DNA from 4 places in the Providencia lanzhouensis genome. Region 2 is predicted to be linked to each of the others. Evidence: predicted binding sites of a transcription regulator. Region 2 holds the regulator's gene; each other region holds the start of a gene.
What was found. The regulator PurR, encoded in region 2, represses purine synthesis genes. The targets are predictions, from matches to a motif close to CANGCAAACGTTTGCNTG.
Positions count from the first base shown of each region.

Region 1: purT (formate-dependent phosphoribosylglycinamide formyltransferase) is a predicted target of PurR. The motif match lies at 2,304-2,321, and genes of this name have one in related genera.
Region 3: purM (phosphoribosylformylglycinamidine cyclo-ligase) is a predicted target of PurR. The motif match lies at 4,313-4,330, and genes of this name have one in related genera.
Region 4: ACIH2S_RS02610 (NCS2 family permease) is a predicted target of PurR. The motif match lies at 5,723-5,740, and genes of this name have one in related genera.

Region 1 is NZ_CP174123.1:3,179,611-3,187,596, forward strand. Features, by position in the region: gene ACIH2S_RS14965 (GMC family oxidoreductase) at 1-1,002, shown strand, start outside; gene purT (formate-dependent phosphoribosylglycinamide formyltransferase) at 1,051-2,229, opposite strand; gene rarD (EamA family transporter RarD) at 2,391-3,317, opposite strand; gene ACIH2S_RS14980 (response regulator transcription factor) at 3,959-4,588, shown strand; gene ACIH2S_RS14985 (helix-turn-helix domain-containing protein) at 5,332-5,889, opposite strand; gene rimO (30S ribosomal protein S12 methylthiotransferase RimO) at 6,182-7,516, opposite strand; gene ACIH2S_RS14995 (PEP phosphonomutase) at 7,682-7,986, opposite strand, start outside.
Region 2 is NZ_CP174123.1:1,752,662-1,760,647, forward strand. Features, by position in the region: gene ACIH2S_RS08235 (MATE family efflux transporter) at 1-200, opposite strand, end outside; gene ACIH2S_RS08240 (riboflavin synthase subunit alpha) at 483-1,160, shown strand; gene ACIH2S_RS08245 (putative quinol monooxygenase) at 1,242-1,514, opposite strand; gene ACIH2S_RS08250 (helix-turn-helix transcriptional regulator) at 1,539-2,294, opposite strand; gene punC (purine nucleoside transporter PunC) at 2,467-3,690, opposite strand; gene punR (DNA-binding transcriptional activator PunR) at 3,813-4,718, shown strand; gene purR (HTH-type transcriptional repressor PurR) at 4,734-5,759, opposite strand; gene ACIH2S_RS08270 (YnhF family membrane protein) at 6,027-6,110, shown strand; gene sodB (superoxide dismutase [Fe]) at 6,199-6,777, opposite strand; gene ACIH2S_RS08280 (Grx4 family monothiol glutaredoxin) at 7,377-7,724, shown strand; gene rnt (ribonuclease T) at 7,815-7,986, opposite strand, start outside.
Region 3 is NZ_CP174123.1:2,266,280-2,274,265, forward strand. Features, by position in the region: gene ACIH2S_RS10685 (beta-barrel assembly-enhancing protease) at 1-827, shown strand, start outside; gene arsC (arsenate reductase (glutaredoxin)) at 840-1,196, shown strand; gene hda (DnaA inactivator Hda) at 1,247-1,948, opposite strand; gene uraA (uracil permease) at 2,079-3,374, opposite strand; gene upp (uracil phosphoribosyltransferase) at 3,450-4,076, opposite strand; gene purM (phosphoribosylformylglycinamidine cyclo-ligase) at 4,394-5,434, shown strand; gene purN (phosphoribosylglycinamide formyltransferase) at 5,434-6,072, shown strand; gene arsC (glutaredoxin-dependent arsenate reductase) at 6,258-6,683, opposite strand; gene ACIH2S_RS10725 (arsenic transporter) at 6,696-7,985, opposite strand.
Region 4 is NZ_CP174123.1:581,178-589,163, reverse strand. Features, by position in the region: gene metE (5-methyltetrahydropteroyltriglutamate--homocysteine S-methyltransferase) at 1-401, opposite strand, end outside; gene metR (HTH-type transcriptional regulator MetR) at 510-1,466, shown strand; gene ACIH2S_RS02620 (carboxylate/amino acid/amine transporter) at 1,363-2,250, opposite strand; gene ACIH2S_RS02615 (Na+/H+ antiporter) at 2,317-3,966, opposite strand; gene ACIH2S_RS02610 (NCS2 family permease) at 4,259-5,605, opposite strand; gene ACIH2S_RS02605 (ArnT family glycosyltransferase) at 6,158-7,843, shown strand; gene ACIH2S_RS02600 (MFS transporter) at 7,912-7,986, opposite strand, start outside.

The sequences.
Region 1 (7,986 bases), 1.4 Mb from region 2:
AAATCAGTAGCAAATAGCGACCGTTTAACCCTCAAGCTCAATACCCAAGTTAACCGCATTATTATTCGCGATGGACAAGCAGTCGGCGTGGCTTACCAAGGTAAAAATGGTCACGAAATCGAAGCCCTAGCGCGTGAAGAAGTGTTGGTTTGCTCCGGTGCAATGGGGTCAGCGAAGTTGTTGATGCTCTCTGGTATCGGACCTGAAGAACACCTTTCCTCTTTAGGGATCAAAACCGTGGCAAATTTACCGGTGGGCAAAAACTTTCACGATCATTTGCATATGTCTATCAACGTCACCACCAAAGAGCCAATCAGCTTATTTGGTGCCGACCAAGGCTTTGCCGCTATCAAACATGGTTTTGAGTGGATGGCATTTCGCAGTGGGCTACTCGCTTCTAACGTTTTAGAAGGCGCTGCCTTTAAAGACAGCTGCAACCAAGGTCGCCCAGATGTGCAAATTCACTTTTTGCCTATTTTAGATAGCTGGGATGATGTACCGGGGGAGCCGCTACCCGCCGCTCACGGTTTTTCACTGAAAGTCGGTTACTTACAGCCTAAATCACGCGGGGAAATTTTACTGCGTAGCCAAAACCCGCAAGATCCGTTAAGAATTCACGCCAATTACTTGGCTGAACCAGAAGATATGGAAGGTTGTAAACGTGCGGTGAAATTCGGTTTAGAGGTATTAAGCCAGCCATCATTGCAAGCTGTCAGTAAAAATACATTAATGCCGCCAGCCCAAGTTCAGCATGATGAGGGGCAATTAGAAGAGTTTGTGCGTAATTTCTGTAAAACAGTTTATCACCCCGTTGGCACCTGCCGTATGGGTACCGATACCGCAAATTCCGTCACTGATTTACGTCTTCGCGTTCATGGGATCAACAAACTACGAGTGGTGGATTGTTCGGTGATGCCAGAAATTCCAAGTGGCAATACCAATGCGCCAACCATCATGATTGCGGAGCGTGCAGCCGCGATGATTATTGAAGATAAACAATAATCCCCCTAAAAAGCCCCCCGCCAGAACCTAACAGGCGGGGGATAATCACTATCCTGTTACTTTCACTCGAGCCGCCGCTGTTTTTGCCATCTCTAGGGCTTGCTCAATCGAATCTCCGACCGCAAGCGCTACACCCAAACGGCGAGTTCCCGCAATTTCCGGTTTGCCAAATAAACGCAATTGAATATCAGAACCGAGTGCCTCGTGAATGCCCGAAAAAACCACATTCCGACTATGCAGCTCAGGTAAAATCACAGCCGATGCGCTGGCACCATACTGACGAATAGTGCCAATCGGTAAGCCTAAGAAAGCACGAACATGTAATGCGAATTCAGACAGGTTTTGAGAAATCAACGTCACCATGCCGGTATCATGAGGGCGAGGAGAAACTTCGTTGAAAATGATCTCATCACCACAGACAAACAGCTCCACACCGAATAAGCCGTATCCCCCTAAAGCGGTGACAATTTTCTTCGCTACGTCCTGTGCTTTTTGCAAAGCAGCATCACTCATCGCTTGCGGCTGCCAAGATTCGCGATAATCACCTTTTTCTTGGCGATGCCCAACTGGTGCACAGAAATGCACACCGTCTGCCGCGCTAATGGTTAGTAATGTAATTTCAAAATCGAAATTCACCATTTTTTCAACAATCACGCGCCCTTGACCTGTACGCCCGCCTTCTTGGGAATAATTCCACGCACTATCAAGCTGCTCCGCTGAGCGAATGATGCTCTGCCCTTTCCCCGATGAGCTCATGACTGGTTTTACAATGCAGGGAAAGCCAATTTCATGGGCTGCGGCTTCAAAATCCGCTTTCGTTTCCACGAAGCGGTATTCCGACGTCGGCAGTTGTAGCTCTTCGGCAGCTAAACGACGGATCCCTTCACGGTTCATGGTTAGGTAAACCGCATTGGCAGATGGCACGACTTTTTGACCTTGCTTTTCGAGTTCCACCAACGTTTTGGTGGCAATCGCTTCAATCTCAGGAACGATAAAATCTGGTTTCTCACTTTCAACAAGTTGGCGTAGTGCCTCACCATCCAACATATTGATGGTGTAGCTGCGATTAGCAACATGCATCGCAGGTGCATTGTCATAGCGATCCACCGCAATCACTTCAATACCCAAACGCTGGCACTCAATCGCCACTTCTTTACCTAACTCCCCCGAACCGAGAAGCATAACTTTTGTCGCGCTAGAACAAAGTGCAGTACCTAATTGGCTCATGATAATGACCTTATATCCCCAGAGATAAATGCAGCTACATAAAAGATAATGTCTAAAAAGATGGCAGGATTATATACGCAATCGTTTGCTTTGACTATGATAGAAGCATAGCCCGTTAATAGTATTATCTGTAAAACAGGCTAACCCATTAAAATTAAAAGTTAAATTTTGGGAGATTCATCCCGCCCAGTCACATACGGTTGATGGCGGGCACCTTTGCCATAGCGTTTATGGAGTAGCGCTAATACACAAAACAGTAAGCCAATCCAAATCAAGGTAAAACTGACACCTTTGACCCAATCGAAAATTTCATTAAACAGGAAAACCGCTAACAAGAATTGAATTGTTGGCTCGATATATTGCGCTAAACCAATCACCGTTAATGTGGTGCGTTTAATGGCTGCCGTGAAAAAGAGTAATGGAATGATAGTCACAGGCGCCGCCAACATGTACAGCATTTTGGTTTGCCAATCACCATTTTCTACCGCGCTCATTCCATGTGCGGATAACCACCATGTAATACCTATCGCCAAGGGTAATAACCAAAGCGCCTCTAAAAACAGCGAGGTGATAACATCAAAACGAATAAATTTACGGATCAAACCATAAACTGCAAAAGCGCTCCCCATCACTAACGCTAAAACGGGCAATTCCCCATATTGTATGATTTGGTAGGCAACACCTGAAAAAATAAACACAACCGCCAGTTTTTCAGCAAAGACTAAACGCTCTCGCAAGAAAATCACACCTAGCAAGATTGAAAACAGCGGGTTAATAAAATACCCCAAGCTCGCAGCCAGTACTTGCCCATGAGTTAACGCATAGGTGAAGGTTGTCCACGATACCGCCATAATCGAGGAACTAAAAAAACATAACACAATTGAACGTTTATCCGCCCACACTTGCTTCCACAGGGATTTATTCTTGATAAGCAACCGAATGAAAAATAAGAACGGAAGAGACCAAATCAATCGTTGCGCCAGTAATTCCATGGCTTGTGCATCAGGAAGTAACCGATAAAACAGCGGGGTTATCCCCCAAAGAATATAAGAAAAGATAGCTAATGCTACCCCGGAACGCAGCAACATAATTTATCCGTATGAAAGTGTGGTTGATTTTTCTTCTCTATAATACGCCAATAACGGAAAGATAATAGGTTGAAGTGCAAACTATCACTAAGGTTATCGATCAATTTATTCACACTAAACACTTTTATTAATCATACGAAAACCTATAGTGCAATATCTTTTAAGGAAATCATTACGTGTATTCACTCACTTTTTTAGAGTACTTTGCAATTTTACTGAGATAATTTTAATGACTTAACCACAAAACTTAAAAACAGAAAAAAATTATCAAGGAGGATGATTAATTAAATTTCATAAAATTGCTAATAGTGCTTTTTATGACTACCATTTTGCGATATTATTACTTAGCTAAATAACATTATTTTCATGTTATCTAGAAAACATAATAATCGTAAGACAAGCTTAAAACTCTATCTTGTTACAAAACATTAAACAGATGTTACGTTTTGACACATACTTTAACCTTTGTTTCTTTTTTATATTAAAATTAGGCAAGTACTTTTTTTAATATCATTTACGTTCAGCAATAATCTATAAAAAAGAATAGTTGAAAATATATTACCATTTCCATCGGTGAATTATTCTCATTCTATTAAACTACGTTAATTTGAATGTCAAATCCGTTTAACAGGAGTTTGGTGATGAATAGCGCCATTCATGTAATCGTTGAAAACGATAATGTCTTTAAGAATAAACTGAAATCAAAGATGGAATCTTTTGATTTTATATTTAAATTCTATAATGACGAAGAGGTATTTATTAGTACTTATACTTACCCTAAAGAAGATAATGCAAAGGATTGTGTTTTATTATTCGTAGGCAATAACTCCAGTCATATTAATAAATTAAAAAACCTTACTCAATCTTTAGCCGTTGTTCCTGTTATCGTCATCGCAGAAGAACCTTCTGCTGCACTATGCAGAGACTACTTCAAGGCTGGAGCCTTTGATTTCTACGCATTTCCATTTGATGACAGAGTGTTTCTAAGCGCTATTCAGGGAGCTAATGAACACTTCGATAAACAAAATGAAAATCATAAAAAATATATCTATTTAACCAATAAATTCGACCGTCTCTCAGCTAGAGAGCGTGAAATTATGGACATGATTTTAGACGGAAACACCAGCCGAGAAACGGCCGAAAAACTGTCATTATCACCAAGAACCGTAGAAGTGCACCGTTCAAATATTTATACAAAACTAGGAATAAAATCACTACCTCAATTAATCCAAGAGTATGAATATATTAATACTTATTCTGCAAACGCTTAATTCTCTTTATTCACCAGACACCCCCTCTGCCTAATGGTTTATCAAAAAACCATTAGGCATTTTCCGTTCGCAAAATCACCCAGAAAAATATAATTAAATTTAGATTTTTATTTAGATAACTATTTAATTTAATCATTTAACTTAACTATTCACTTAACTATTCGGTTAACTATTTTTCACTATCAAACTTAGCATAATGATTATGCTTTCTATTCCTCTTTATTAATCTATCATCCTAAAATAACTATTTTTTAAGCAATAGTGGAAAATCAAATAAATTGCACTATCATTTTTATACAGGAAAACTGTTACTCTAGTTATTAATGATAAAAATCGCATTTATGGCTAAATATAAAATTAATATATTTAGTTTAAAATAAAATATAAACCTATATATATCCCCGCAACCATTTACTCCAACTGTGAGTATGTGAGTTCACTGAAATAAAAATCTATAACATCAAATTAAAACCAATTCCTAAAAAAAAGCGTACTGAGATCAACATACTTAACAACAAGATAGGTTGATAATCTTAGCTCTTTTTCATTTCTTCTCTTTCGTTTCGCTGAAAGGCGTGACTGAGCCCGCAATCAATATGCATTGATATGTTGGGCTTAGTGATTACCGTAAGGCTGTGTGATTTGAATGCTTCGAACGTTTTCAGCATTGCTGCAGAAAATCAGTAGAAGCTTTTTTTATTGGCAGGGCTGTTTTTATTGGCGGACTATTTTTATTAACTGGACTATAGCTTGTATTCGCGAATATCAATCTGATATTGCTTCAGCTTGCGCCACAGTGTAGTACGCCCCATGTTTAATGCTTGATGCATCTCCTGAATTTTTCCACCGTACGCCAACGCGGCTTCGATGATTAGCGCTTTTTCCACTTCATGAATGTTCAAGTCGTGGAATAGATTATGTCCGTGTGTTTTCTCTGAAAGTTTTTGCCAGTAAAAGTGACACTTTAGCTTTTCACTAATTTCTCGCCCTAGGGTAAGAGTGAGAGCTAACAGTATATTACTGCTGGTTGACTCCCCACGTAACACCAACGTGGCTAACAAGCGCGTTTCATCATAAATAGGGGCGAAATAGTAAGTATGTCCTTGTGAGTTAATTGGCTGGTCATCTAGAGAAGTGACCTGTATTTGAGAGAATATCCAAGATGGCAACATGGCGCTGCAGTCTGATTTACGGTTAGACCATAAAGTTTGACCGTATTTATCCAACAACATTCCTTCAATGTCGAAATCATGGATAGGTGATAAACCATTTGTGATGGCTTCACTTGCCAGTTGTATCAATAACTCCGGATCAATGGAGCATGATGATTTTTCTGTAAGCTGTGCGAGTTTGGGAATTGTAAAATCAATAGTCATAATCAGCCTTATTCTTCGATAAGTATTCTCCCTGATTATGTCAAGTTATCAGTTAAGTTTTATATCCTAGATCAAGTTATGATTTGATAGATTTTGGCGGGATGATATAGATCAAGTATTTGAAATATAGAAAAAACCCCAAATAGTGGGTTATATCGAAAAAAGCCTGCGAAAATGATTCGCAGGCTAAATTTTGAGCCAGATGATAGCCTATTTTTTATTCGCTAACAACGGTACCCCACAGGTCATATTCATCAGCATGCTCAATCAGCACTTTAACGATATCCCCTGCCTTCACATCAAACTCGCCATTGAGGTACACCATACCATCAATTTCTGGCGCATCGGCCATACTACGACCCACTGCACCTTCGTCATCGACTTCATCGATAATAACTAAAAGCTCGCGACCCACTTTCTCTTGTAAGCGCTGAGTGGAGATCTCTTGCTGAAGCTGCATAAAACGATGATAACGCTCTTCTTTAATCTCTTCAGGTACTTGGTCAGCCAGTTCATTCGCTTTTGCGCCTTCAACTGGGCTGTATTTAAAGCAACCAACTCTATCTAATCGCGCTTCTTGTAAGAAATCCAACAGCATTTGGAAATCTTCTTCTGTTTCACCAGGGAAACCAACAATAAACGTCGAACGTAATGTCAGCTCAGGGCAAATTTCACGCCAGCGCTTAATACGCTCTAACGTTCTTTCTACCGCTCCTGGACGTTTCATCAGTTTTAAAATTTTCGGACTGGCGTGCTGTAATGGAATATCCAAGTAAGGTAACACTTTACCTTCTGCCATTAATGGGATCACATCATCAACATGTGGGTATGGGTAAACGTAATGCAGACGAACCCAAACACCCATAGAAGCTAGCTGCTCACATAATCCAACCATGCTGGTTTTCACCGGCTGACCATCCCAGAACCCCGTACGGTGTTTAACATCCACACCATAAGCAGACGTATCTTGAGAAATCACCAGTAACTCTTTAACGCCTGATTCCACTAAACGCTTAGCTTCATTTAATACATCACCAATAGCACGGCTATCTAAGTCACCACGCATAGAAGGGATGATGCAAAAAGTGCAACGGTGGTTACAACCTTCCGATATTTTTAAGTAAGCGTAATGTTTTGGCGTTAATTTTACGCCTTGCTCTGGGACTAAACTAAAGAACGGATCATGCTCTGGTTTTGGCACATAGTGGTGCACGTGATTTAACACTTGTTCATAACTATGTGGACCCGTAATTTCTAATACCTTCGGGTGAACTTCACGGATTTGGTTCTCTTTTGCGCCCAGGCATCCTGTCACAATCACTTTACCATTTTCGTTCAATGCTTCGCCGATAGCTTCTAACGACTCTTGAACGGCACTATCAATAAAGCCACAAGTATTCACGATAACCAAATCGGCATCGTCATAGCTAGGAACGACTTGGTAACCATCAGTACGCAGCTCCGTTAAAATACGCTCTGAGTCAACGAGGTTTTTTGGGCAGCCAAGTGAAACAAAGCCAATCTTTGGCACTGAATTCGTATTTTGCGACATAGCTCACTTCTTTATTATGTTATAGATATTGTTTTAAAAAATGGGCTGGATTTTACCTGAAGTATAGCGGGAATTGTATATTTTTTTAGCGATGAAAATGATATTTCGAGCGAAATTCCCGCACCATTTCGAGCCCGGGAATTTCACTCAGAAAAACAGCAAAGATTAGCGGTTAATTGAGCGGGCGATACGGGAATAGGTGTGTCTAACACCGCGGATCACAATACTGTAATTCAAGATATTCTCCGGTAAGGCAATGCCGTTATAACCTGAGTCACCAATATGATGTAAATCTGTTCCTGCCATTTTGCACATTAACGCAATCTGGCGGATGGTTTGTAGGTCAGCCCCTTCTTGGGATGTGCCAATCGCGGTCATGGTCATCACTCGCTGAGAATGGCAATAACCCACCATTCTTTGCACAAATTCCGAGGATATGCCCGGAACGGTACCCGGTGCTGGCAATAAAA
Region 2 (7,986 bases):
GCCATGAGAATACCTTGCCCTAATAAAATAGCAGGCAACCAAATAGAAAAACCAACAGCCACAGCTGACATTTCGATTTCGCTAACACTTCCCGCCATGATGGTGTCCACAAACCCCATGGCGGTTTGGGAAAATTGGGCAAAGAAGATAGGGATACCGAGAGCCAACAAGCTACGCGCTTCTGTAATATATTTCTGCACGCATACACCTTCACAATAAGTTTCGAATTAAAAAAAGAAAAAAGCGGAATGAAAATCTATGATTTACTAAAAAATCAGATAGTTAATGCTAACCCCTTATTCTATCTCTTTTATGTAACCAATCCAACATAGTTATAGATAAGAATAATAAAACAGCAGATTAGTATAGAAACCGTTTAAATGTTTTGTGATGGCAGCATAAATATAACCACTCAAATAAGATAGATCTCTGAAAATTCTTAGGTAAACTGAGTTCATTAATTCACTGCACTGAGAGTCATTATGTTTACAGGCATTGTTCAAGGAACCGCTCCAATTATCTCAATCACGGAAAGAGCTAATTTCCGTACTCATGTCATGAAATTCACACCGGAATTATTAGTGGGTTTAGAAACCGGTGCATCCGTTGCGCATAACGGTTGCTGTTTAACGGTGACTAAAATTGAGGGGGAGTACGTTAGCTTTGATTTAATCAAAGAGACATTGCGCCTCACTAATTTAGGTGACTTAAAAGAAGGGGATGTGGTTAATATTGAACGTGCTGCGAAATATGGTGATGAAATTGGCGGACATGTGGTTTCGGGTCATATTGTAACCACCGCAGAAATTAGTAAGATTTTCACCTCTGAAGATAATCATCAAGTTTGGCTATCTATTTATGATAAAGCCTTGATGAGGTATATCTTGCATAAGGGATTTGTGGCGATTGATGGAATCAGCTTAACGGTCGGAGATGTTATCAACAACCGTTTCTGCGTGCATTTGATCCCAGAAACGTTGGCGAGAACAACACTAGGTAGCAAACGACTGGGTCATAAAGTCAACATTGAGATTGACCCACAAACTCAAGCTATTGTTGATACTGTTGAGCGTGTTTTGCATCAGAAAGAACAAGAAATGTTATTGAAGCAGAAACAAGAGAGTGATGACTCAGTAGATAGCGAAAAATCGTCAATCTAGTTTTGACCTGATAAGATTATAGCTCTATGCAGAGCTATAATCTGTTGAATCGGTAGGTAATAAATTCACCGGAATATTCTATTACTTCTCACTAAAATTGACCGAAAAAATGGCATTGTCACGTTCAATCGCGTCAACAAGTTGTTTGAAATGAGCGCTTTTTTGATACATTTCTAATGCTTGTGCATTTTCCCACTCTTCAAACACAATGTAGCCATTTTCTTTTGCCATCAGGTCATACTGCAAACATCCTTTTTCCATCCGGCTGCGTTTGGCAATTTCGCTAACGATTTTCTTCGTTAAATACCCGTCCTTTTTTTCGGTAGTGATTTGGGCATATACAACAATACTCATACCATTCTCCTTATGTACTCAGAACTATCTTAATGGAGACTTTGTTTTTGTATTGTAAAAAAGCGAATAATTTGACTTTAAAAACGCCGATGGTGTCATGGTAAAGTAACGCTTAAAATCGCGATAAAAGTGGGATTGATCATAATAACCCGTTTCAAACCAACGATAAGTATCTTGTTCCTTTACCATGGTTTTCATCACTTGCTCTAAGCGACAATTGATCTGGTACCGTTTTGGCGTGATCCCAAATTCTTTTAAAAACTCTTTTTGAACTAAGCGTGCGCTGTAGCCAATATCATCGGCAATTTCGGTAATTTTTTTATTTGGATTGCGATAAAGGGAATCGATAACTTGGTCAATAAAATGGTTTTTTTTTGTTGCTTTAGTGACATAAAAACACGAATTCAACTCTTTAAAAGAAGAATTGGCCAATGCTTTAAACCAGTTATCACTCCAAACTTGGCTAAGCGGAGTAGGGATATCCGTATAATTTAACGTGCGTTGGGGAAGTAAAAAACGTAGGGCATCGTGGCGAATACGTAGAACCATCACGCTGGCATTATTCGGGATAGCCGTAAATATATTGACTCTGGGGATGATTAACTGAAATGGATTGACGGATGTATGTTCGTGAGTCGACATACTGATATTTTCAGTCGAAACCCATATTTCAGCACCTGTGCCTGGGAAGATCTTAATAGCATCAGTAAATTTCTTGATAATCAAAACTGAACTAACAAATTCTTTTAATTCATCAGGAGGATAATACTGTTTCAGCATGGCTCTTCAAAACGTCATAATTGAATATGCTAATAATAGCGTGTTATAGGGAAAAAATTAACTCTATAAACGATATATTAACCAAATAACGTTTTATTAAAAATCAGTTCCGTTATTAATAATAGTAACGGAACTGATTTTTATGATGCCAAAAAATAACGTTAACTAACGATTAGTCATGCTGATATTCAGTGTGCTTAATCGCATTATTGGATTTGCTGGCACAACGCTGCATGAAATAGCCTATAATCATTGGGATTACAGTAAATGCCATCACACCAGTTGTAGCGAGTAAAGGGTCAAATGTAAGAGCAGACACTAATAAACTGGCTAAGAAACATAACCCTAACTGTAACGCATTTTGTAGTGCAGCAGCCTTACCACTAGCAGATGGGAACGTATTGAGGGCTTTGGCGACTGCAATTGGGTATGATGCTCCGTTCATTGCTGCCATAAAGCAAAATGGAACCAAAATCATGGTTAATGTTGGCTGCGTATAAATCGCCATCACAAAGAGAATAATCATACTAACGGCATAACCCGCTAGCAAGATTGGGAACAACGTTTCAGCGCGAACTTTAGCTAATACGAAGCGGCAGCCGTATCCCCCGACAATAAATGCCAGTGTTTGAGGAATATAACTCAGGCCGATATCCGCAGGGTTAAAGCCCATATTGCGTAGAATAAACGGCGAACCCGTTAGCCATGCAAAAAAGCCAGCGCTACATGCTGCGTACACAAGTACGTTACCACTGAAAACAGGGGAGCTTAGCAAGGTAGCAAAGGAAACTTTGGTTTGTGGCTGGTTTTCTTCTGCGATGACTTTCGGTGCCACTTTTTTTAGCATCAAAGTCGGTAGCAGGAGTAAAACGCCCACCATCATCAGCACGATGAAGATAAATTCCCAGTTTTTGTGTTCAAGCACCCAGGCACCTAAAAGTGGCGCTAATGCAGGAGAAAGCGCCACTAAAGGCATAATAGAGGCAAATACTTTTTGGGTATCAGCTTCGTTATAGCGGTCGATAACGAGGGCCTGCCATAAAACCGCAGCAGAACAAACGCCAACGGCCTGCAAGAATCGAAGGATTAATAACTGAGTGGCATCGGTGACCCAAATCATTGCTAGGCAGCTAATAATGAACAGCGAAAGCCCAACAATGAGAATAGGTTTGCGTCCTAATTTATCTGAAAGGGGTCCCCATAATAGCTGGGCAAACGCGAAGCCCGCTAGAAAGATACTTAATGATGCGCTGATAGCGCCTTCAGTCGTATTTAAGGTTGTTTGCATTGAACCAAAGGCAGGCAGATACATATCGATGGCTAAAAACCCCAGCATGCTTAGGCCAGCAAGATAAATCAAAAATCCAGAGGAGTTTTTTGTCGCAGTATTTGTCATAGTTTTTGCTTAATCTATATTTAAAATAATGTTGATAGTTATCTTATTGTATAGGCTATTTTTTTACGTTGTGAAACGGTAATATTTGGACTCTGCTATCAAATAATTTGAAAGGAAAGAAAATGTGGTCAGCTCATGCACTTGAAGTCATAGACGCAGTTGCTCGAACGGGAAGCTTTAGTGGTGCTGCGGATGAGCTGCATCGAGTCCCTTCAGCGATCAGCTACACAGTAAAACAAGTCGAAGAATGGTTAGCAGTTCCGCTATTCGAACGTCGTCACCGTGATGTGGTATTGACGGAAGCCGGGGCTATCTTTATTAAAGAAAGTCGAAGTGTTATCAAAAAAATGATTGATACTCGACATCAATGCCAACAAGTCGCCAATGGATGGCGCGGACAGTTCAGTATTGCTGTTGATTGCATCGTAAAACCGCAGCGTACGGAACAGCTGATTTTGGATTTTTATCGTCATTTCCCTGATATTGAACTGTATATCCACCCTGAAGTGTTTAATGGAGTTTGGGATGCTTTAGCCGATGGACGTGTGGATGTTGCGATTGGAGCGACCCGTGCTTCACCAATTGGAGAGCGCTATAGCTTCCGTGATATGGGCTTTATGTCATGGCGTTGTGTTGCGAGCCCCGATCACCCATTAGCAAAAATTCAGGGCAAACTGACAGATGATCAAATGCGTGAATATCCAAGTTTGTGCTTAGAAGATACCTCAAGAAGCTTACCGAAAAGAGATACTTGGGCGCTGGATAACCAACGTCGCTTAGTTGTGCCTTACTGGGAAAGTGGTTTAGCGTGTTTGGAAAATGGCCTGTGTGTGGGAATGGTTCCTGAGCACCGTGCAGCGCCATTGTGTGCAGAAGGTAAGCTTGTTGAGCTGAAATTAGCACAGCCGTTTCCTGAAAGCCCTTGCTGCTTAACGTGGGTTGAGAATGATACATCTCCAGCGTTGAGATGGCTTCTTGACTATCTTGGTGATAGCGAAACGCTCAACGCGGAGTGGTTTGCGAGCTAATGTGCTGAGGTAGACTTAGCGGCGATAATCAATAAATGGACCGTCAGCCACGGAACGGCGCTCAACTAAACGCGGATGAACTTCAATCGTTTGCGCATCTTCGCGTTTATTCACAATACGATCGAGCAACATCGCAAACGCCATTTGACCTAAACGCTCTTTTGGCTGGTGAATTGTGGTTAATGCAGGCGTGAAATAGCGTGCATTACGCACGTTATCATAACCAATAATGGAAATATCTTGAGGGACACGTAATCCCATCTCGTCAGCCGCACAGATTGCCCCCATCGCCATGATGTCTCCACCACAGAAGACTGCCGTTGGGCGGTGCTTGTTACTGAGGATCTGCATCATCGCTTTATAGCCTGATTCTGGCTCGAAATCCCCTTGAACAATCCATTCATCTTTTAATGTGACTTTGCCTTCTTCCATGGCTTTTTTGAAGCCGGTTAAACGCCCAATACCTGTATTTCTTTCGAGAGAGCCAGGGATCACGCCAATTTCACGGTGACCACGGTCAATAAGGTAACGACCCGCTAAGTAACCACCGTGGAAAGAGTTATCAATAATACTGTCAGTGAAATCCCCGCGAGAGGTACCCCAGTCCATGACGACCATTGGGATATTTCGGTAATCTTCCAACATACCTATCAAGGTGTCAGGGTATTCTGAACACATCACAAGTAGCCCATCGACACGTTTTTGTGCCAACATTTGCAAGTACGCTTTTTGCTTACCTAAGTTATTGTGAGAGTTACATAAAATTAGAGTATAGCCTTTCTCATAGCAACTATTCTCGACAGACTCGATCACTTCTGCGAAATAGGGGGCTTCACTTGATGTTGCCAACAGACCAATTGATTTGGTGTGGTTGACTTTTAAACTACGCGCAACCGCACTCGGAGAATAATTGAGCTCTTTGATGGCGGCCCAAACGGCTGTTTTTGTATCATCAGCGACAAAACGCGTCTTGTTGATAACATGGGAGACGGTTGTGGTAGAGACGCCCGCACGTTTCGCCACATCTTTAATTGTTGCCATGAGAAGAAAAAACTCCTAACCAAAACTTGGTCTCTAAAATAATTCTAGTTAAATAATTACCTGCATATTGATGCATAGTACCTTTGCTGGCAATAATTTAGCGATTTGTTGTCGATTTTGTCTGATCTAGCGCAAAAACGAAAGAAATAATTGATGTTATAACATGTGATATAGACACTGGTTTTACGTTTTTGTGCATGTATACTGAAATAACCTTTTTATTTTATGGTTATTTGATAATTCAATTTCTTTATATGAGAGGGTCTCATGGATACAGATTTTAAATATGGATTGCTAGCTGCGTTTGGCTCTTTAGCTGTAATTATTTTGTTTGCTGTGCACATTTTCTGATTTCATTTCCATCCTATCTACTAAGGATGAGAAATAATTAAGGGCGAGTATTATACTCGCCCTTAGTCATTTTAGATCTGAACTAAAATTAAGCCAGATTTTCTTCAACAAATTTCCAGTTAACTAACGCCCAGAAGTTTTCTAAGTATTTTGGACGTGCGTTACGGTAGTCGATGTAGTATGCGTGTTCCCAGATATCAACAGTCAGAACTGGCTTATCGTCACCAGAAATTGGTGTTGCCGCGTTAGACGTGTTAACGATAGCCAGGCTGCCATCTGCTTTCTTCACTAACCAAGTCCAACCTGCACCGAAGTTTTTAACTGCGGCATCAGTGAATTGCTCTTTGAACTGAGCAAATGAACCGAATGCTTTGTTGATAGCTTCTGCAACTTTACCGGTTGGCTCGCCACCTGCATTTGGAGCCAAGCAGTGCCAGTAGAAAGTGTGGTTCCAAACTTGAGCCGCGTTATTGAATACGCCAGCTTCAGAAGTTTTAATGATTTCTTCTAAAGACAGACCTTCAAATTTAGTGCCTTTGATCAGGTTATTCAGGTTAACAACATAAGTGTTGTGGTGCTTACCGTAGTGGTATTCTAAGGTTTCAGCAGAGATATGAGGTTCTAAAGCATCTTTAGCATAAGGTAGAGCTGGTAATTCAAAAGACATTGCGTACTCCTTGATTGCTTTTATTCAGTGTTTAGGGTGTTTGCTCGTAAAATGAGCGAAATTAAATGTACTTCTATTAATTAATCTACTTCTAGTGTAGTGACGTCGAGCCGTGGTGAGCTATTGCGCCGCATTGTAAGTCATGATTTATCATAACAGAATACAGGTTACAGTAAGAAAAAACCTGTTCCATGATGCTATTTATGCCTTAATTGTTAGTAAGTTGCATAATAATTATTCCACTGCGTGTCGTTATTGTCATTGAAGAGCAGGGAAATACATCAAGTGTTATTAATTTGCTAATATATTAACAAATAACTCTCATGATTACACGGCAAAAACACCCAGAGTGAATTTTTTATAGTAAAAAGAAAACGTTGCTATTTGCTTTTCACCTTTTGAGTACAGCAAATAGGAGTGCTATAGTATTCACCTTATAAAACTGGCATATTGTATGAAACAATCACGGAACAATTTGCGATGTTTTGACTATGCCGGCGATTACACCGGTCAATGTGTTCTGTCTAATGAGTTGCCTTGCAAATGATTCAAAGTGGCTCAGTGACTGCAAAATCAGCACCCACGTTTTAGGATATAAAATGACAACTATCGAAAAAATTGAGCGCCAAGTTAAAGAAAATCCAATCTTATTATACATGAAAGGCTCTCCAAAACTGCCTAGCTGCGGTTTTTCTGCTCAAGCTGTTCAAGCTCTGTCTTCTTGCGGTGAGCGTTTTGCTTACGTTGATATTTTACAAAACCCAGATATTCGTGCAGAGCTACCAAAATATGCTAATTGGCCAACATTCCCACAGTTATGGGTTGGTGGTGAGTTAGTTGGCGGTTGTGACATTATCGTTGAGATGTTCCAACGCGGCGAATTACAAGCTCTGATCAAAGAAACTGCAGACAAATACCGTCCAGCAGATGAAACCATCACTGAGTAATTAAATGGTTGAATAGGCTTTAATGCTTATATTGATGAAAACCGTATTAGCCTAAAACTAATACGGTTTTTTTGTTTTTAGGGGGCGAGGTTATTGAGGCTCACTAGGTAGTGGCCATCCACCTAATTTTTTCCATTTATTGACTAACTCGCAAAATAATAGCGCGGTACGGTTAGTATCGTATAGGGCACCGTGGGCTTGCTTGCCATCAAATGGAATACCTGCGGTGACACAAGCTTTTGCAAGAATGGTTTGTCCAAAA
Region 3 (7,986 bases), 510 kb from region 2:
GTTCTGGGTTTGACCCTCATGCCATGGCTGATTTTATGCAAATCATGTCTGACCAAACCCGCTATATGTCTAAACCGCCAGAAATTTTGCTGACTCACCCCTTACCAGACAGCCGTTTAGCCGATGCCCGTAACCGTTCAAACCAATATCCGAAAGTCCATGCCCCATCTTCATTAGACTTTATGTTGGCACGCGTTCGTATTTTGTCTATGTACAGCCCTGCGGATCAACGCAATGCGCTGGACCAAATCATCGAAAACTACAGTAAAGGTAATGCTCAAGAGCAAATGGCCGCGAAGTACGGTAAAGCATTATTGTTATCTCAAGATAAAAAATACAGCGAAGCGGGCGTGATTATTTCTGAATTGTTAGCCAAACAGCCGGATAACCCATGGTTTATCGATTCCATGACCGATATCGATATTGAGCAAAAACAAGTCGGTAAAGCGGTCGCACGTTTGCAAGATGCATTAAAAAAATCACCAAAAAATACGGTATTTATTGTCAACCTTGCGAATGCGTATGTCAGCAATGGACAGTATAAAGATGCCACTAATTTATTGAATAAATATACATTTGATTACCCAGACGACCCAATTGGCTGGGATCTGCTTGCCGAAGCCTCCGCAAAACTGGGGGATCGTAATGCAGAACTGGCGGCGTATGCCGAAGGTATGGCACTGCGCGGCAACTATGATACTGCCATCAATTATTTAAGTGAAGCGAGCCGTAAAAGCCGTTTAGGCAGTTATGAACAACAACGTTTTGATGCGCGAATCGATGAACTTACTCGATTAAAAGAGCGCGATAGCAACGCAAAACCGTAAGGAATAAAGATAATGACGGATTCAATTAAAATTTATCACAACCCTCGCTGCTCCAAGAGCCGTGAAACACTGGCTTTATTGCAAGAAAAAGGCATCACGCCGACGGTGGTTGAATATTTAACGACGCCACCTTCAATCGCTGAGATTGAAAAATTGCTGAAGATGCTTGGATTTACCGATGCGCGCCAATTAATGCGCACCAAAGAAGATATCTATAAAGAATTGAAATTAGCGGATAACAGCGTCACTCAAGCGCAGCTTATTCAAGCCATGCATGATAATCCAAAGTTAATTGAACGCCCGATTGTGGTGAAAGGTAAAAAAGCCAAGTTGGGTCGACCACCAGAGCAAGTGCTGGAAATTTTATAAGCAGGCTATTTGGCAGACAATAAATTGGCAGTCGATGGGCTGCCAATTTTTTATAATTTGAGAATGTCTTTAACGAAAGGAATAGTCATTTTACGCTGAGCGACAATCGAGGCGTGATCAAGCTTATTTAAGATATCAAATAAAGTGCCCATCTTTCTGTCTAACCGTTTTAATACAAACCGACAAACGTCTTCAGGCAATTCAAATCCACGAATACTGGCACGTAATTGCAGCGCACAAATTTTGTCTTCATCACTTAAAGGGTGCAGTTTATAAATTTGCCCCCAATCGAGACGAGAGGCTAAATCCGGCAACTTCAAGTCAATCTGGCGCGGTGGGCGATCCCCGGTGATCAGTAAACACGTTCGACCAATTTCTAAAATACGGTTATACAGATTGAAGATGGCCATTTCCCACTCTTCATCTCCCGCGATGCATTGAATATTATCAATACAGACCAGAGAAAGATGTTCCATACCTTCAAGCACATCAGGTACAAAGTAAGCGCGTTTATCCAGTGGCACATAACCCACAGCAACACCTTGCTCAGACAACTCAGCACATGCCGCATGCAGTAAATGACTCTTACCGCCCCCTTCTCTTGACCAGTAATAAATATAACTACCATGAGGCTGATTAATCGCCGTTTTGAGCGCAGAGAGTAATCCCTCATTTTCCCCTGCATAGAAGCTAGCAAAGGTTTCATCATCAGGAAGAGAAAGTGGTAATGAGAGTTGAGATGGTGTATTCAGAAGCGCCTCTGATTGTGCAGTTCAATTAACGCCATTGAGTTTATCATAAATAACAAGAAGAGATGAACAGCCTGGCGGTTAATTGCCGGAGCTTTAGCCACTCCGGCAATCTATTTTACTTAATCGTGACTCATTTTTTATTTTCGTCTAAGACTTTCACTTCAGAAGTCACAAACTGTTTTTCTGGACGAACAAAGGTAATAAAGCGGAACAACAGCGCCATCAGAATACCGACGATTGTCGCCAATGCCATCCCTTTCAGTTCAGCTTGACCAATGTGGATCACTGCACCACTCACACCGATGATTAAAATTACTGAGGTTAAAATCAGGTTTTGTGGTTTGTTATAATCCACTTTCGAATCAATCAGAACACGAATACCCGAAGCTCCGATTACGCCGTACAGTAACAGTGAAACACCCCCCATAACAGGTACTGGCACTAATTGAATCGCAGCCGCTAATTTGCCCACGCAAGAGAGTAAGATAGCGATAATTGCCGCACCACCGATGACCCACGTACTGTAGACCTTAGTAATCGCCATCACGCCGATGTTTTCACCGTACGTGGTATTTGGTGTCGATCCAAAGAAACCCGATAACACAGTAGAGAAACCGTTTGCGAACATAGAACGATGTAAGCCAGGGTTTTTCATTAAGTCGCGCTCAACGATATTCGCTGTCACCACTAAGTGTCCAACGTGTTCCGCAATGACCACTAACGCCGCAGGCAGGATGGTTAAAATCGCAAACCACTCAAAACGCGGTGTATAGAAAGTCGGAATGGCAAACCATGGCGCTTCGATAACTGGCGTAAAGTCAACAATCCCCATAAAGTAGGAAAGTGCATAACCAGAGAGGAAACCAATTAAGATTGGGATAATCGATAAGAATCCACGGAAAACCACCGCACACAAGATAGTGACTGACAATGTGGTGATCGAGATGATTAAGGTGCTTGAATCAACCGCGGCGCCTTCTTTAGGTAATAAGCCCGCCATACCCGCTGCCGTTTGCGCTAATTCCAGACCGATAACCGCGACAATCGCCCCCATCGCTGCGGGTGGGAACATCACATTGATCCAGCCGCGCCCTGCCACTTTGACAATCAACGCTACGATACAGAACAGCACCCCACAGATAATAAACCCGCCAAGCGCTAGCTCATACCCAAGAGGCAGTAAAATTAATACCGGAGAAATAAAGGCGAAGCTCGATCCTAAATAAGCTGGGATTTTGCCCTTACAGATAAATAAATACAGCAGCGTACCGATCCCGTTGAATAACAAAATCGTTGCCGGGTTCACGCCAAACAAAATAGGAACAATAACCGTTGCCCCAAACATGGCAAACAAATGTTGAAAGCTTAATGGAATGGTTTGTAGTAATGGTGGTCTTTCTTCAACACTTATCGTGCGGCGTGTCATGCTCGTCATCCTCTTATGCGTCGTGAATATTCTTTTTTTATCAAAAAAAAGCCGACTCTTCAGTCGGCTTCATTATTATTTAGTACCAAATATCTTATCGCCCGCGTCTCCTAGACCCGGAACAATGTAACCTTCTTCATTTAAGTGTTGGTCAATTGAAGCCGTGTACAGTTCAACGTCTGGGTGCGCTGCTTCTAATGCAGCAATACCTTCCGGTGCAGCAACTAAAACTAAGACTTTAATTGAATTACAGCCGGATTTTTTCAGAAGATCGATGGTTGCAATCATAGAACCACCAGTTGCTAACATTGGGTCTACAATCAGCGCCATGCGCTCATCAATGTTAGAAACTAATTTTTGGAAATAAGGGACAGGTTGTAACGTTTCTTCATCACGGTAAATACCCACTACGCTGATACGTGCACTTGGGATGCTTTCCAATACGCCGTTCATCATACCAATACCCGCACGCAGGATAGGGACTACAGTGATTTTTTTACCTTTAATTTGTTCAATTTCTACAGGACCACACCAACCATCAATTGTTACTTTTTCAGTTTCTAGGTCAGCGGTCGCTTCATAAGTCAGTAGGCTACCAACCTCTGAGGCCAGTTCACGAAAGCGCTTAGTGCTTATGTCATGATCTCGCATCAGGCCGAGTTTATGTTTAACGAGAGGGTGTTTTACCTCAACGATCTTCATGGGTTTCTCCTACTTTTTTAAAACGTCACCGGACAAAAAAATCGCGGGATTATACCGCTTTTTTCCCTCAATGCCACTAGTATCATCTTGATTAAGGTCAAACAATCATCAATCAGGCGTTATTTGCTGAATTAGTATACACATAATATTTTTTATGGTGTAGGCAGCGAATAAAATCATGCGCTTTACGTCACGACATCACGATTTATTGCATCAAATATTTCAGTCAGAAAGCTATCGCAAACGTTTGCGGAGCCTGATAGAATATCGGCAAATGAAGTTATCTTTTCCAAAATGCAATTGCCTTGGGGGCCGTAGTGACTGATAAAACCTCTCTCAGCTATAAAGATGCCGGTGTTGATATTGATGCAGGTAACGCATTGGTTGAACGAATCAAAGGTGTGGTGAAAGAGACTCGCCGTCCAGAAGTGATGGGAGGATTGGGAGGGTTCGGCGCACTGTGTGCCCTACCACAAAAATACCGTGAGCCTGTTTTAGTCTCAGGCACTGACGGTGTGGGAACAAAACTACGCCTCGCGATGGACTTAAAACGTCATGAATCCATCGGTATCGATTTAGTCGCTATGTGCGTCAACGACCTGATTGTCCAAGGTGCTGAGCCACTGTTTTTCTTAGACTATTATGCAACCGGTAAGCTGGATGTGGATACCGCTGCAAGTGTTATCACGGGTATCGCGGAAGGCTGTAAGCAGTCTGGTTGTGCATTAGTCGGTGGTGAAACCGCTGAAATGCCAGGCATGTACCACGGCGAAGATTATGATGTTGCTGGCTTCTGTGTGGGTGTCGTTGAGCGCTCTGAAATTATTGATGGCACAAAAGTCAGTGCGGGCGACGCGCTGATCGCGTTAGCCTCAAGCGGTCCTCACTCTAACGGTTACTCATTGGTGCGTAAAATTCTGGAAGTCAGCAAAACCAATCCAGAAACCACGCAATTAGCGGGCAAACCGCTTGCTGACCACCTGTTAGAACCAACGCGTATCTATGTTAAAAATGTCTTAGAATTGATCGCTAAAAACGACATTCATGCCATTGCACACATTACTGGCGGTGGCTTCTGGGAAAATATTCCTCGCGTTTTACCTGATAACACCCAAGCCATCATTGATGGCAACAGCTGGGAATGGCCTGCGGTATTCGAATGGCTTCAACAAGCAGGTGATGTTACCACTCACGAAATGTATCGTACATTTAACTGCGGCGTCGGTATCATCATCGCTCTGCCTCAAACCGAAGTTGAGTCCGCATTAAAACTGCTGACGACATTAGGCGAAAATGCTTGGCAGATCGGGACAATTGGCGAATTACCTGCGGGTGAAGAGCAGGTTGTTATCCGCTAATGAAAAACATCGTTGTTTTGATTTCAGGCAGTGGCAGTAATTTGCAATCAATGATTGATGCCTGCCAACGCCATGAGATCGATGGGCAAATCGTCGCAGTGGTCAGTAATAAAAGTGATGCTTACGGTTTGGTTCGCGCACAAGAGGCTGGTATTCCAGCCCTTTGTGTTAGCTCAAAAGCGTTCGCCGACCGCCAAGCCTACGATGCTGCACTGTTAGAAGCTATCGAGCAGTATCAACCGGATTTAGTGGTCTTGGCGGGGTTCATGCGTATTTTAACCCCTGAGTTTGTGAAACATTTCACAGGAAAAATGCTGAATATCCACCCTTCTTTACTGCCTAAATATCCGGGGTTACATACTCATCGACGCGCACTTGAGAACGGCGATAAAGAACACGGCACTTCCGTGCATTTTGTCACTGAAGAGCTCGATGGCGGTCCGATTATTTTACAGGGACATGTGCCGGTTTTGCCGCAAGATACTGAAGACGATTTGGTTGAACGCGTTAAACTCCAAGAGCACCTGATTTATCCTCAAGTTATTGCGTGGTTTGTTTCGGGTCGCCTCGTGATGCAAGACGGTAAAGCCCTGCTTGATGGCCAGCCGCTATCAGCGACAGGTTATCAAGCAAATTAATGCGCAGTTAGGTAAGTTTAAATGTATTCGCTCAGATTTGGTTGGCAGGTCTGAGCGAGTAATACAATCTCAGCCATTTGCCCTTTGTAAGAAATGTTTTGTCAGGCAACCCGAGAAGTAGTTTTGATCGGAAAGCGGGCGTCAGTGTGAAATAAACAGACACCCGATAATATTAATTCGAGAAATTATTTCACTCGTTTCCCTGTTTCATCTATAACCCTTTCACCATCCTCTTTAGTAAAAGAACCTTTCTGAGCTTCAGGTAGAATATCCAGCACAACTTCTGAGGGACGACAAAGACGTGTACCAAGCGACGTAATTACAATTGGTCGATTAATCAGAATAGGATGCTGAAGCATAAAATCAATCAACTGCTCATCAGAGAATTTGTCTTCATCAAGACCCAATTTCTCATAAGGTTCAACGTTTTTACGCAGCAATGCACGCACAGAAATTCCCATATCTGAAATTAGTTTAATAAGTTCATCGCGGGTTGGCGGCGCATCAAGATAGTAAATAATCGTTGGTTCATTACCGCTGTTACGTATCATCTCTAGTGTATTACGTGAAGTGCCGCAGGCTGGATTGTGATAAATAGTAATGTTGCTCATATCAATATCTCATTACAAAGTGATAGATAGCCGCCACGCTAGCGCGACCAGAGTAAAAAATAACACTGGTAGGGTCATGATAATGCCGGTACGGAAATAATACCCCCACGTGATTGTCATATTTTTCTGAGCCAGTACATGAAGCCATAACAGTGTAGCAAGACTGCCTATCGGGGTAATTTTGGGGCCTAAGTCGCAACCAATCACATTGGCGTAAATCATTGCCTCCTTGATGACACCAGTTGCAGCACTCCCGTCTATCGACAGCGCTCCAATCAGCACCGTCGGCATATTATTCATCATCGACGATAAGAAGGCGGTCAGGAAGCCAGTACCGAATGTCGCAGCCCATAAGCCTTTATCCGCCAGTATATTGAGTACGGAAGAAAGATAGTCAGTGAGTCCAGCATTACGTAGACCATAGACAACCAAATACATACCCAGAGAAAAAATCACGATCTGCCAAGGCGCACCACGAAGCACTTTCCCAGTATTAATGGCATCTCCCCTCTTGGCTACCACTAGCAATACCACTGCGCCAATAGCTGCTATCGCGCTGACAGGGATCCCCAGTGGCTCCAGAACAAAAAAACCAACTAGCAGGAACAGCAGAACAACCCAGCCAGCCCTAAACGTTGCAGGATCCTTAATCGCACTACTAGGAATTCTCAGCAAGGAAACGTCATATCTGGCAGGGATATCACGACGAAAGAAGAGATGCAGCATAACCAGCGTGGCAGCAATAGCCGCCAAATTCACAGGAACCATCACGGAAGCATACTGCGTAAAGCCCAGACCGAAGAAATCTGCTGAAACAATATTGACTAGATTAGAGACAATCAGAGGTAAGCTAGCGGTATCAGCGATGAATCCTGCCGCCATGACAAATGCCAGTGTTGTTCCCTGACTGAACCCCAGAGCGAGTAACATTGCAATCACAATCGGTGTTAATATCAATGCAGCACCATCGTTTGCAAACAGTGCAGCAACCGCGGCGCCAAGCAGAACAATCCAGGTAAACAGCAGACGACCGCGCCCGTTTCCCCAGCGGGAAACATGCAATGCAGCCCATTCAAAGAAACCAGATTCATCTAGCAGCAAGCTGATGATGATGATCGCAATGAATGCTGCTGTAGCATTCCAGACGATATGCCAGACGACGGGAATATCATCAAATTGTATCACCCCCGTTCCCAAAGCAAGCACGGCTCCAATACTTGCACTCCAGCCAATACTGAGTCCTCTTGGTTGCCAGATGACTAGAACCAACGTCAGTATAAAGATGCTTCCAGCAAGAAACATT
Region 4 (7,986 bases), 1.2 Mb from region 2:
TGTCCTTGCTGGAATTCTGGCACGATATAGTGATAGTTAGTATTAAACCATTTCGTCATTTCCCCCGCTGCCGCTGGCTTGCCTGTTGGCGCACGACCCCGAGCTACACGGAATAAGGTATCTAAATCGACAGAGCCATCTTCATTTTGATGACGCGGTGGAACGTTTCCTAGTAATAAACTAGTGGTTAAAACTTGGTCATACCATGCAAAGTCACCGACGGGTAGCAGGTCTACACCTGCATTTTTTTGTTGTTCCCAGTGACGAACACGTAGTTGGTAACCTGTTTCAAGAAGTGCAGATTGGTCAATTTTGCCTGCCCAATAATCTTCTTGTGCACGTTTGAGTTCTCTTTTCAGACCGACACGTGGAAAACCAAGTGTATGATTTATAACAGACATATTGACCCCTTAAAATATTTAGCCGTCTAGATGTTTACACATCTATAATCAACAGGTACTGTATAAAGCACAAGCGCAAATTATTCATCGTCTACTTGAAGGTTTCTCATGATCGAATTAAAACATTTAAAAACGTTGCAGGCGCTCAGCCAATACGGATCATTAGCTGCCACTGCGACGCACCTGCACCAGACTCAGTCTGCGCTATCTCACCAATTCAGTGATTTAGAGCATCGCTTAGGCTACAAACTATTTGTTCGTAAAACTCAGCCCGTCCATTTCACGCCGCAAGGGGAAGTTCTCCTGCAATTAGCGCAACGTATTTTGCCAATGGTGAAAGATGCCATTCGTGTCTGCAATGAACCGACGGTCAGTACGCTACGTATCGCAATTGAATGCCACAGCTGTATTCAGTGGCTGACCCCTGCATTGCAACAGTTTAGACAAGCATGGCCACAAGTGACCGTAGATTTTAAATCTGGCGTGACCTTTGACCCGCAACCCGAGTTACTTTCGCGAGAATTAGATATCGTGATGACCTCTGATATTCTTGCGGATCAAGATTTGCACTACACGCCGATGTTTGATTATGAAGTGAAACTGGTCGTGGCGAATGATCACCCTTTAGCTAAAAAACCGTTAATTGAGCCTCATGATCTTGCCAAAGAGACATTGCTGATTTATCCAGTTCAGCGTCAACGTTTTGATATCTGGCGTCATTTCTTACAGCCAGCGGGTGTTTCACCTAATATTAAAACCGTCGACAATACGCTGATTTTAATTCAGATGGTGGCGGCTAAAATGGGAATTGCGGCACTCCCACACTGGGCGGTGGATTCCTTTGAAAAGCAAGGTTTGATTACGACGAAAACGTTAGGAAGTGGGTTATGGAGCCGACTGTACGCTGCATGTCGTGAAGGAGAACAGCGCCAGCCAGCCATTGAAACATTTACCAATACCGCTACTGATCACGCGGTGGAGAATTTGTCTTACGTGAAGCCGGTGCGAGGATCCAGCGCTTATGCACCCACAGAGACGCAATTATCAGGCTCGACCCCATGGTGAAACTGAGCCAATTAGGATGTTGCTGCCAAATGGCAAAGTTCACTAATAAACCTGCTGGAACCATCATGTTATTCATTATCGCGAGGGTTCCGGCATCCACTTTCGTCGCACCATAGTTCCACAGAAAATAGCCTATCCCCGATGCAACCACACCCAACCAGAGTAAAACTATCCATTGAGCTTGGCTTGTCGGCACCATCGCCTTATTCCCAAACAGTAGCCATCCCATCAAGGCAATCAACGTCGCCCCGAGATAGAACCATGAAAAGGCTTGATGCTGGGGAATCGGGTGCACTTCCATTAAGCGCTTATAGCCTACTTGCCCAAGTGCAAAGAAGATGTTGGCGAGCTGTACAAACATCAATCCAATCCAAAATGATTCGCTGAGGTGGTCATAACGAATAATGGCAGCACCAATCACGGCTAATATCGAGCTAAACAGGTAGCCTTTACGTAGGCGTTGGCGCTCTAAGAGATCGTAAATTAACGTGACATACAGCGGGGTTAATACCGTAAATAGCAAAAATTCTGCCACGCTCAGGTATTTATAGGCTTGGAAAACAAAGTAATACATTATCCCCAGCTGGCAAGCGCCCACCAGCATATACAGTGAGATCACTTTGGCACTGAAGTTACGCCAACGCAGGAAAGGTAGGAATACCAGAGAAGCTAAACTCACGCGGATAAGCACAGACAACCAGCTATCCACCTGCCCTGCGAGGTATTCCCCCATTAAACTAAAAGACGCTGCCCAGAGCAGCGTCGTGAAAACGAGTAACCACATTGTTGTTCACTCTCAAGCACAATGATTTAACAAACAAGATGCCTGTAGAATACTCGTTTTTTCGTTTTAATGCTCTTTTTCAATCAGCACGGCTTCTAATAAATCCAAATCCACCAGCAAGCTTTGCAAGGTTTCATTACTGATTTTCCGTGTTGCACGTAAGTGATAGAGCTCACCGCGTTCTGCACGTAGCGCCGTTAAACGAAAACGCCGTTCAAGATCTTCAATCTGCAAGTTGTGTTCCATCTCGTCTTGGTCGGCGGTTCGACGACGTAAATGACCAATCACCCTTGTCGCGACCTCGTTGATGTCTTCCGAGTCTAATTGCTCTTCCACATCCGCAGATAAACGCTCTTGCATCTTGTTCAAGCTGACAATTGCCACTTCAGCCATTGCTGCTTTCGCCATACGGATTTCGTTAATATCCGCCTCTTTATCCCCCACTTTAAAATTGCGCAGCAGGAGTGGTAACGCCACAACGCCCGCAAAAATGGAGAATAAAATAACCCCAGCGGCGATAAATACTAGCTGGTACCTTGCAGGGAACGGAGAACCATCGGTTAAAAATAGTGGCACCGAGAGCACACCGGCTAAGGTAATCGCCCCGCGAACCCCAGCAAACGACGCTAACCACAATTCACGGACGGTATAGCTCGCGAACTGTAATGGGCGTTTTTTCAGGAACAGACGGCTGAATCTCTTCATCAACCATAACCAGCAGAAACGTAAAATCAGCAAGGCAAAATAGATGATAACGACCGCGGTAAACAGCATCCAGGTTTCGACGCTTGGGTCGAGTTCTGCTTGAATAACCGATGTTTCCCAAATCCCCGGTAATTGCAGACCGAGCATAATGAACACTAAGCCGTTAAAGACAAACTCTAACATCGACCAAACGCTATCAGCACGTAAACGCATCGCCAAAGGCGCATTGCGGATAACGCCGGATTTGGTGATAGTCATACCCGCAGCAACCGCTGCCAAAATACCTGAAAAACCGATATGTTCCGCAATCATGTAAGAGGCAAATGGTAACAGCAGCATGAAGACGATTTGCGTTGCTGGGTCATCCCCACTCCAGCGGCTCATTAAGCGCAGAGACTTGCTGTATAACCATGTAACAGCAACACCTGCCAACAAACCACCGACTGCGACTTTAAAGAATTCGATTGTGACGCCCGATACGCTGAAGACCATCGTTCCCATAGCAATCGCCACGGCGAACTTCAACGCCACCAGACCGGAAGCATCGTTCATCAATGCTTCCCCTTCGAGTACGCTCATCATGCGTTTGGGAATTCGCCCTTTCCCGACGATAGAGGACAATGCCACCGCATCTGTTGGGGAAAGTACAGCAGCCAGCGCAAAGGCGGCAATAAGCGGGATACCAGGCATCAGCCAGTAAATCAAATAACCAATCCCGATAACGGTTACCAATACTAGCACTAATACCAGAATGAAAATTTCTCGTCCATTCTGGAAAAATTCACGGGTAGGAGTTTTCCAACCATCGACGAATAACAGCGGTGGAATCAACAGAACCATAAAGAGTTCAGGGTCAAAAGAGACGTGTAACCCAAACTGAGGCCACGCTAATAATGCACCGATAGCAATTTGAATAAGAGGAAGGGGAATACGGATGGGAATGACTTTCGTCACCACACCAGAAACAGAGACAGCCAAGATCAAAATAAGAATAGTAAAGAAAATTTCCATGTTGCCCTTACTTATTAACTAATGCATACCCTAAATATCGCAGCTTAAAGTATAACGGGAGAACCCAAAATTTGCCTGCCGCCGCATAGTAAGAGATAGCACCGTCCAGACCATGAGATTTTCAGTCAAGGCAGCCACTGGTTAAAAATAGGCATTTTCACTTCATTTACCGCCTTAGCACTATTCTATCCTTAACAGGCTATCTGACGGGAAAATAATTTGGACTTTAGAACGAATCGCAACAATCCGTTAAAGGGCGACAGCAGCTGCCGCCCTATCATTAGAATTACCTTTAGATAGCGAGGTCGGCAGCATAAAACGCTACCAGCAGAACCGCGATAACTACGCTACCAATATTCAGTTTACGCCACTCACCCGCACAAATACGCCCGATAACCAGTGATGCGAAACCTAACATAATACCGGTGACGATATTACAGGTTAATACGATGAATACCGCACACAGTAAACCTGACATCGAATCCACAAAATCATCGAAATCCAATTTCGAGACATTGCTCAGCATCAGCAGACCCACATACATCAGCGCTGGTGCTGTCGCATAGGCAGGTACCAGATAAGATAATGGCGATAAGAACAAGATAAATAAGAATAAAACACCAACAACTACGGCGGTTAAACCTGTACGGCCGCCTGCTGCAGTTCCTGCTGCGGATTCAATATATACCGCAGCGGGTGATGCGCCGATCGCCCCAGCAAAAATGCTGCTGACAGAGTCAGCGGTTAATGCTTTTCCACCATCGATAATCTGACCGTCTTTATCCAGCAAGTTCGCTTGGCCCGCAACAGCGCGGATAGTCCCTGTTGCATCAAAAACTGCTGTCATCACTAATGCCAGAACACTTGGCAGAACCGCCGCTTGAAGTGCGCCCATGATATCCATACTGAACATCAGCGCTAAACCATCTTCACCGAATGAAGGCAGTTTAAAGAAACCTTGGTATTTAACGGCTGGGTCGAAAATCAAACCAATAATCGAAATCGCGATAATGACTAATAACACCCCACCTGGTACACGGCGTTTTTCTAAACCGAAAATTACCGCTAAACCAATCAGAGACATTAAAACAGGGAATGAAGTGAATTCACCCAACGCAACAGGTAAACCTGCATTTGGGTTTTTAACCACTAAGCCAACGCCCGTTGCTGCTATCAACAATAAAAACAGACCGATACCAATACCCGTACCGTGAGCCACGCCCATTGGCATGTTACGTAAAATCCAACTACGGATACCTGTCACAGAGATAATGGTGAATAAACACCCCATTAAGAATACGGCACCCAGCGCAACTGGAATACTAATATGTTGCCCTAACACCAAGCTAAAGGCAGTAAACGCGGTTAATGAGATTGCACAGCCAATTGCCATTGGCAGATTCGCCCATAACCCCATTAATAAAGAACCGAAACCTGCCACTAAACAGGTTGCGATAAACACAGCAGTAGGTGGAAAGCCTGCTTGTCCTAACATACCCGGCACCACGATGACAGAATAAACCATCGCTAAGAATGTCGTTAATCCCGCAATGATTTCGCGGCGCACTGATGAGCCACGCGCTGTGATCTTAAAATATGAATCCAATTTGCAATTGGATGAAGCCTGTTGGCCTGCCATGGTATACCTCTGCTATTAATTTTAGAAAATTCTATGTCACTATTTTTGCTAAGTTTTTTATAAGCATTTATTCAATTTTGCTTGATAACTTAGCGAATATCACCTCAAACTGAAACTCACGTAAACGATTACCTTTTTGATAAATGTTCACTGAACCGAGATAACTGGTGAACAGAATGACTCTCTAGGAACAGTGCGCAAACGTTTGGCTTTTAGAACAAAGTGAGGCGAATTGTGAAGAGCGTAATTATCGTTCGAAAGGGGGGAATTGATCAAGTGTTTTATGGCTGGCCATTTTTTAACCATGAACCATAAAAACTGTGTCATATTCTTACAATCTTCCATAAAAGTCAGTCATATTCCGTTCTATATACTCTTTGTTTAAATATACGCGTGAGAGTGTTGCTAAAATCCCCACTAATATTGAGTTTTTAATAAATAGTCTGTTTATGAACATATTTACTTTCTAATACTAATTAAATAACTCATTTCCCTGGTGATTATTTTTATAAATATATTTTTTAATAATACTTAACACTCGCTATAAATATTATGTCAACCATTACAGCCTCAATTAAAACAATACCAAAAAGTGCCTTAATACTTTTTGCTGTATTTTTACTGATTTATCTCCTTCCCGGGATTTATGGGCATAGTCCATGGAAGCAGGATGAAAACTACAGTTTTGGTATTATTCAAACGATGTATGAAACGGGTAATTGGCTGGTTCCTACCAATGCGGGTGAGCCTTTTATGGAAAAACCGCCATTCTATTATTGGACGGCGACGGTTTTTGCTCATTTATTATCGGGAATGATGCCGTTATACGATGCCGCACGCAGTGCGAGCTTATTTTTTTCTATTATTAATTTTTCATTTTTTATTTTATTAGCTCGTCGCTTTTTTAAATCCGACAGCTTTTCTGATGCCCGTATTTGGATAGCCTTTGCACTGTATGTTTGTGCACCAGGAATATTACGTCACACCCATGAAATGTTCACCGATGTTTCGTTAATTACAGGGGCAACTATCGGTTTATATGGCTTATTAGGGTTAATTCAGCAACAAAAAATTGCTGCATCCGCCTTCTGGCTGTGCCTTGGCACCATTATCACCACCTTATCTAAAGGCGTGTTTATTCCCGGCGTTCTGTGGATCAGCCTATTTTTGGCACCTGTATTTCTTATTCAATGCCGATCTAAACAGTTTTGGCTACCCGCACTATTCGCGGGTTTGGTTGCCCTCATTGCAATTCTACCTTGGCCAGTCATGCTGTATGTACAGCATCCCGAGCTGTTCGTGACTTGGTTTTGGGAAAATAACATTGGTCGCTTCCTTGGATTCTCCGTTGAGAAGTTAGGGGCTAAAGCCAATTTCACGCGTATTCCTTCTGCAGTCGCATTTTTTGCGCTTCCTGCTGGGCTACTGGCAACTGCCTATTTGTTACGTCATCCGCTCAGACGCCTGCGTGATCATAATGAATATTTGATTGCCATATTTCCTGTCCTTGGCGTGGTATTCTTGCAAATGTCTGCCAGTGGGCGAGCGCTCTATTTACTGCCCTTTATTGCTCCGATGGCGCTCCTCGCTGTACAGGCTCTTGGCTGGTTTTCAGAGAAAGTCTTAAACGCATTCGCACGCTTCGCCGCCTTCTTCTGGTCTGGGGTAATTCTCTTTCTGTGGGCTTGCTACGCTATCGTATTAACGGGTCATCACGCCCAATGGTTGCCTGTTTTTGGTCGTTGGCTACCTCTTGATTACCAAATGCATTTTTCTGTATTTGCGTTGATAGCGGGTATTTTTATTACCTGTTTTTGGTTCTTCCGCAATCATCTTATTTCCTCATCAAGCAGCGCTTTCCAAGCGATAAGAAACTGGTCACTGGGAATGGTGAGTGTGTGGAGCATTATTCTCACATTATTTGTTGGTTGGATTGATTATTCAAAAGGCTACGAAGGGGTTTTCCTGGATCTTCGACATCATTTAGAAGGGCAATTTACCCAAAATGACTGCATGGCTTCCGAAAACCTTGGGGAATCAGAAGCACCGATGCTCTATTACTACACCGGTATTTTGCATCAAAGACAGATGGAATTTGAAAAACCACAACAGTGCCGATGGCTGATTGTATTATCCAAAGAAATTCAACCCGCTCCTGAAGACATGGAATTGTTTTGGTCAAATCATCGTCCTGATGAATTTCGCGAAAATTTAGTGGTTTATCGAGTAATAGAATAGTTGGTTGCGAATAAAAATCCCCGAGACAAAACTCGGGGATTTTTTAATACATTAGTGATAAAAAGACGTTACTGAGCTTGTTGCTCAATGGCTTGAGCACCATATTTTTCACGGGTAAACCATAAAAATAGCCCCGCTATTCC